DNA from 3 places in the Streptomyces sp. NPDC058008 genome. Region 2 is predicted to be linked to each of the others. Evidence: riboswitches for the same ligand, from Rfam matches in the RefSeq annotation. Region 2 holds a riboswitch; each other region holds the start of a gene.
What was found. Region 2 has a riboswitch for cobalamin ahead of ACFVS9_RS16155 (ABC transporter substrate-binding protein). Riboswitches for the same ligand answer to the same signal wherever they lie in the genome.

Region 1 (2,254 bases), on a different contig from region 2:
GCCGAGGCAGAACTCCGGGGCGGAGCCGAGCCGTGCGCGGTCGCTCAGTCGAGGCAGAACTCGTTGCCCTCGACGTCCTGCATCAGCAGGCACGACTCGTTCTCGTCGTCGGCGAGCAGCAGGTGCACCCGCCGGGCTCCGAGCGGGAGGAGCCGCGCGCATTCGGCCTCGAGCGCGGCCACCCGCGCCTCCCCCACGAGCCCGGTGCCGACGCGTACGTCGAGGTGCACCCGGTTCTTGACGGTCTTCCCCTCGGGAACGCGCTGGAAGTACATCCTCGGGCCCACGCCCGAGGGGTCGCCGCACGAGAACGACGCTCCCCTGAGCTCCGGCGGACGCGTGTCCTCGTAGTCGGCCCAGGTGGCGAACCCCTCCGGTGGCGCCGGTGCCACGTAGCCCAGCACCTCGCACCAGAATCGGGCGACGCGCTCCGGCTCCGCACAGTCGAAGGTGATCTGGACCTGCTTGATCGACGCCATCGGGCCACCCTAACGGGTGGCGTTCAAGGGGGCCTTCGAATTATCCGCCGCCCGGACCGGCCTCCCGTAGGCCCGGCCGGGCGCCCTGCCGGCGCCTGGGGGCGGGCCTCACGCGTCCGGGGGCACGGGCGCGGAATCGCCCTCCGCTGACGGCCGGACGCCGGCCCGTCCGGCGCGTCCGGCCCCGGCCCGCCGGTCGGCCACGGTCCGGCGCCCGGTCCATCCGCATGCTGGACCTGGCGCCTCGCGCCGCCCGGATGCCCCGTAGTCTGACGCGTGCAGCTGGTTCGCCCCGTCCGCCAGACGGGATGCGTCGTAAGAGGGAACCCGGTGGGAATCCGGGACTGCCCCGCAGCGGTGAGCGGGAACGACCGCCGTCATACGCACTGGGTCCGACGTACCGGGCCTGGGAAGCGACGGCCACTAGGTGTCCTCACACAGGACGTGCCCGCGAGTCCGAAGACCTGCCAACTGCCCGCGCGCGGACCATCCGTGCGCGGACATCCCGGTGACCTCGAGGGCGGGTCGGCGTACCTACCAGGCCGTCACGGCGTCGTACGACGCCTCACGTCCCGGTACGTCACCCCTTCGCGCGCTCGTGCCGTCCCCGGGATCTCAGGGATTCATCTCGCGAAGGAGATCTCCGTGACCACCGAGCACACGACCGCGACCGCGCGGTCCACCGTCCACGGCTACCCCCGGCAGGGTCAGAACCGGGAACTGAAGCAGGCGGTGGAGGGCTACTGGAAGGGGCGGGTCACCGCCGACGCCCTCCGCGCCACCGCGGCCCGGCTGCGCGGCGACAACTGGCGGCAGCTGAGCACGACCGGGATCGACGAGGTGCCCACCGGGGACTTCTCGTACTACGACCACGTGCTGGACACCACCGTCATGGTGGGAGCCGTGCCGGCCCGCCACCGCGAGGCGGTCGCCGCGGATCCGCTCGACGGCTACTTCGCGATGGCACGCGGCACCCAGGACGTCGCACCACTGGAGATGACCAAGTGGTTCGACACCAACTACCACTACCTGGTGCCGGAACTGGGGCCGGACACGGTCTTCTCGGCGGACTCCGCCAAGCAGGTCGCCGAACTGACGGAGGCACTCGCCCTGGGGCTGAACGCCCGGCCCGTCCTCGTCGGCCCGGTCACCTACCTGCTCCTCGCCAAGCCGGCCCCCGGCGTGTCCGCGGACTTCGACCCCCTCACACTCCTGGACCGCCTGCTGCCGGTGTACGCGGAGGTCCTCGCCGACCTGCGCGCGGCCGGTGCCGGGTGGGTGCAGCTGGACGAGCCCGCGCTCGTCCAGGACCGCACACCCGCCGAACTGAACGCCGTCGAGCGCGCCTACCGGGGTCTCGGCAGCCTCGACGACCGGCCCGAGCTGCTCGTCGCCTCCTACTTCGGCCCGCTCGGCGAGGCGCTCGCCGTGCTGGCCAGGACTCCGGTGGAGGGTCTCGCGCTGGACTTCACCGAGAGCGCCGCCGTGAATCTGGACGCCCTGGCGGCCGTCGGCGGACTGCCCGGCAAGCGCCTGGTCGCGGGGGTCGTCAACGGCCGCAACATCTGGATCAACGATCTGGAGAAGTCGCTGTCCACCCTGGGGACGCTGCTCGGCCTCGCCGGGCGGGTCGACGTCGCCTCCTCCTGCTCCCTGCTGCACGTCCCCCTCGACGCCACCGCCGAACGGGACGTCGAGCCGCAGGTACTGCGCTGGCTGGCCTTCGCCCGGCAGAAGACCGCCGAGATCGTCACCCTGGCCAGGGGCCTCACCCA
Region 2 (2,254 bases):
CCGACGCGGCGCGGCTCGTCGACGTCGCCAAGGCGTGGATCACCTGGCGGGCCCGTGAAGTCATCGTCGAGAGCCGTGAACGCTGCGGCGCACAGGCCCTGCTGGAGAACAACGGCATGACCGAACTGGTCACGGGGGTCGAGGGGGCCATCACGGCGGAGGGCGACAACATCGCCCTGTACGCCAAGGCGGCGGGCGACATGCTCTTCGCCGCCGAGCCGGGCCGGGAGGACACCCCGGTGCCGTACACCGGTGACCTGGCCGACCCCCGCCACCTCCGCGCGCTCCTGGCCTCCGTGCAGGACATCTGGTTCGCCCGGGCCAGGGAACGCGCACTGCGGGCACCGGACGCCGACGCCCGGGGGCGGTGGAACGCGGCCGCCGGACACGCCCTGCGCGGGGTCGAGGCCTACGCCTACCGGCAGGCCGCCGAAGCCTACGCCGAGGCGCGCGCCGCGCTGCCCGAAGGGGCCGCCAGGGACCGGCTGGGAGAGCTGGAGCGGCTGTTCGCCGTCGAGTGGCTGGCCCGCAACAGCGGTGATCTGCTGGCCGCCGGCCTCCTGAACGGCGCCCAGGTCGAGGCCCTGGCGGAGACCTCCGAGGAGCTGATCGCCGCGGTCGCCGGGCACGCCCCCCAACTGGCCGACGCCTTCGCCCTGCCCGAGGCGCTGCTCGCCGACTGGCCGATCGCCGGACCCGGTTACGCGGACGCCTACGACGATCCCGAGGGCTCCTGGAACACCGCCCCGGCGGACGCCCGGTGAGCGCGCCGAGGGAACAGGCGGTGTGCGGCAGGCTGGGCGAGCGCCTGGAGATCCTGGGCCTGCGCGCGGTCCTGCTGGCCTACTGGGGTACGACGTCCGTGCTCGCCCGCCGCTGCGGGAAGCCCCGGACCGACTGCGGCGAATCGGTTCACCACAAGCGCTGAACCACCCGACGGCCGCCGCCGGTACGGCGGGGCAGGTCCCGCCCCCTCGTACCGGCGACGGCCCCGGGAGCCGCCGACACGCCGCGTGATAGCTTGCAGGCGCCAGTCACACTCCACGTGGAGTCAGGGAATCCGGTGCGAATCCGGAGCTGACGCGCAGCGGTGAGGGGGACGGGCGGGGCCACGGCCACTGGGACACCCTCGGGTGCACCGGGAAGGCGCTCCGTCCGGACGAACCCGAGTCCGAAGACCTGCTGGCACCCGCTTCCGCACCGGGAGCGGAACACCGTAGCGGGCTCCGCGCATGGGCCCAGAGACGCCGAGGGACTCCGTGCCGCCCATAGCCAGCACCGTACGCCGAACCGCCCCGCTCGTCGCGGGACTCCTCCTCCTGACCGCGTGCGGCACGGACGGGGGCACATCCGGGCGGGCCGAGGGGGCGGGGTCCGCCGCCGGCTTCCCCGTGACGCTGGAGAACTGCGGCCGCACGGTCACCGTCGACGCGCCTCCGCGCCATGCCGTCTCGCTGAACCAGGGATCGACGGAGATCCTCCTCTCCCTGGGCCTCGCCGACCGGCTCGCCGGGACCGCGACCTGGACCGACCCGGTGATGAAGGGCCTGGAGAAGGACGAGGCCGGGGTCCCCCGCATCGCGGAGAACCAGCCCTCCTCGGAGAAGGTCCTCGCCGAGGAACCCGACTTCGTCAGCGCCTCCTTCGAATCCACGCTCGGCAAGGGCGGTGTCGCGACCCGCGACCGGTTCGAGGAGCTGGGTGTCCCCACCTACCTCTCACCCACCGACTGCGCGGGCAAGGACAACACCGGCAGCAGCGACGGCTCCCGCACCGAGCGCCTGACCATGGACAGCGTCTACGGCGAAGTACGCGACCTCGCCGCGGTGTTCGGCGTACCCGAGCGCGGCGAGAAGCTCGTCACGAGCCTCCGGGACCGCGTCGACCGGGCCACCGCGGACATCGACGCGTCCGACGCCACCCTGCTCTACTGGTTCGCCAACGCGGAGGCCCCCTACCTGGCGGGATGCTGCGGCGCCCCCGGGATCATCACCGAGGAGATCGGCGCGAAGAACGTCTTCGACGACACCCACGAGGAGTGGCCCCAGATCAACTGGGAGACCGTCGCCGACCGCAACCCCGACGTGCTGGTCGTCGGCGACCTCACCCGCAAGTCGCAGACGGCCGAGAGCGCCGCCAGGAAGATCGCGTTCCTGGAGTCCAACCCCGCCACGAAGAACATGGACGCCGTCCGCGACAAGCGGTACGTGCTGCTCAGCGGCCAGGCCATGAACCCGACGATCCGGACCGTGGA
Region 3 (2,254 bases), on a different contig from region 2:
ACCCGTGTTGTCGCGCAGCTCCAGGAACTCCTCGATGTCCGCGTGCCAGGTCTCCAGGTAGACGGCGGCGGCGCCCTTGCGCCTGCCGCCCTGGTTGACCGCGGCGACGGAGGCGTCGAGCGTCTTCAGGAACGGGACGATGCCGTTGGAGTGCCCGTTGGTCCCCCGGATGAGTGAACCGCGGGCGCGGATGCGGGAGTAGGAGAGGCCGATGCCGCCCGCGTGCTTGGAGAGGCGCGCCACCTGGTGGTAGCGGTCGTAGATCGAGTCGAGCTCGTCCAGCGGCGAGTCCAGCAGGTAGCAGGACGACATCTGCGGGTGGCGGGTGCCGGAGTTGAAGAGGGTGGGGGAGGAGGGCAGGTAGTCGAGCCGGTTCATCAGCCCGTACAGCGCGGCCACCTCCTCCAGGGCGCGCTCGGAGGTGTCCTCGGCGAGGCCCGAGGCGACGCGCAGCATGAAGTGCTGCGGGGTCTCGACGACCTCGCGGCTGAGCGGGTGGCGCAGCAGGTACCGGCTGTGCAGCGTCCGCAGGCCGAAGTAGCCGAAGCGGTCGTCGGCGCCGTCGGCCAGCGCCCGGTCGACGAGGGCGTCGAGGGCGGTGGCGTGCAGTGCGACGAACTCGGCCGTGCGGTCCGCGATCAGTCCCTCGCGGTGTCCGACGGTGACCGACGCCGAGAAGGAGACCGCTCCCTGGCCGGCGGCCTCGTCCGCGATGGCCCGGGTGAGGAGCCGCGCGGCGAGCCGGGAGTAGGCCGGGTCCTCGGAGATCAGGCCGGCGGCCGCCTCGGTGGCCAGCGTGCGCAGCTCCGCCTCGTCCGACCGGGCGTTGCGGCCGCGCAGCGCGGCGGCGGCGACCCGTCCGGGGTCGGTGTCGGGGAGGTCGGCGGTGAGGCCGGTCAGGGTCCGCAGCAGTGCGGTCCCGGGCGCGTCGGTCGTACGGCCTTCGGATTCCGCGGCTGAAACCGGGTCTGCTGGCGCGATGGTCACTGGGGCTATCCCTCGCTCGGCTCAGGGCCTGCGGGAGCGGGGCAGCCGGACACGTGGACACCCGGGGGAGGGCAGCACGGTGCGCACGGCGTCCACCGGCCCTCCGCGGGGCCCGGACGTCTCTGCGTCCGGTTCGGTCGAGCCGGACGCACTGTCGACAGGTCTTCGGACTCCGCGGTGCGCAGAAGCACACCGATCACACCGTTGCGGGACAGTTCCGGATTCGCACCGGATTCCCCTGCGGCGACAGCGAGGTCGAGCATACATGTGGGGGCCGCCGATTGCTGCGGCCCCCACATGTAGTGTCGCGACGGGTCGGAAGGCCGGGCGGGACGCCGCCGGGGCGAGGCCGGGGACCGGGCCGGGGGCCCGTTCCGGGGCCCCTCCGGGGCAGGGGCGCCGGTGGATCCGCCGGGTGGCCTCCGCGGACGGCCGGGCTGTTCCGGGGAGTCCCACCGGCCCCTCGCACGGCCGTCCCCGGCGGGGAGAGCCCTGCCGGGGACGGGACCGTGCGCCCTACAGGCGTTCCAGCGGGGCGTGACCGCCCGGCGAGCCCTCCGTGGCCGGCGGGAGCTCGGCCTGGACGCCGGGGTCGCCGACGTCCGCCGTGTAGTCGGACGGCGCGGTCTCGTCCACACCGGCCGGGGCCTTGACGGCGTTCAGGACGAAGGTCAGCACGACCACGACGAGGATGTTCAGCACGATCGCGGTGAGACCGATGTAGCCGATCTCGCCGATGCCCGGGATCTCCTTCGAGGAGCCGCCGAAGTGCTTCTGCGTCGGGCTGGCGACACCGTACGCGGCCACCGTGCCGTAGACCATGCCGACCGCCCAGCCGGCGATCAGCGCCCAGCGGTGGAACCACCGGGTGAACAGGCCGCCCACCAGGGCCGGCATCGTCTGGAGGATCCAGATGCCGCCCAGCAGCTGGAAGTTGATCGCGACCGTCTTGTCCATGGTGAGGACGAAGGCGAGCGCGCCGACCTTGACCAGGAGCGAGACCAGCTTGGAGACCTTGGTCTCCTGGGCCGGGGTGGCGTCGGGCTTGATGAAGTCCTTGTAGATGTTGCGGGTGAAGAGGTTCGCCGCGGCGATCGACATGATCGCGGCCGGCACGAGGGCGCCGATCCCGATCGCGGCGAAGGCCACGCCCGCGAACCAGTCGGGGAACATGTTCTCGAACAGCTGCGGGATGGCCAGCTGCCCGTTGTCCACCTTGATCCCGGCGGCGATCGCCATGAACCCGAGCAGGGCCAGCAGACCCAGC

Region 1: another riboswitch for cobalamin. It lies ahead of metE (5-methyltetrahydropteroyltriglutamate--homocysteine S-methyltransferase); the one in region 2 lies ahead of ACFVS9_RS16155 (ABC transporter substrate-binding protein).
Region 3: another riboswitch for cobalamin. It lies ahead of ACFVS9_RS29145 (ribonucleoside-diphosphate reductase subunit alpha); the one in region 2 lies ahead of ACFVS9_RS16155 (ABC transporter substrate-binding protein).

The regions. Positions count from the first base shown of each region.
Region 1 covers NZ_JBHVQX010000006.1:81,259-83,512, forward strand. Annotated here, with positions in the region: gene ACFVS9_RS07855 (VOC family protein) at 45-479, opposite strand; cobalamin riboswitch at 746-966, shown strand; gene metE (5-methyltetrahydropteroyltriglutamate--homocysteine S-methyltransferase) at 1,125-2,254, shown strand, end outside.
Region 2 covers NZ_JBHVQX010000014.1:70,791-73,044, forward strand. Annotated here, with positions in the region: gene ACFVS9_RS16145 (acyl-CoA dehydrogenase) at 1-764, shown strand, start outside; gene ACFVS9_RS16150 (hypothetical protein) at 761-928, shown strand; cobalamin riboswitch at 1,015-1,202, shown strand; gene ACFVS9_RS16155 (ABC transporter substrate-binding protein) at 1,233-2,254, shown strand, end outside.
Region 3 covers NZ_JBHVQX010000036.1:68,592-70,845, forward strand. Annotated here, with positions in the region: gene ACFVS9_RS29145 (ribonucleoside-diphosphate reductase subunit alpha) at 1-987, opposite strand, end outside; cobalamin riboswitch at 1,126-1,262, opposite strand; gene mctP (monocarboxylate uptake permease MctP) at 1,504-2,254, opposite strand, start outside.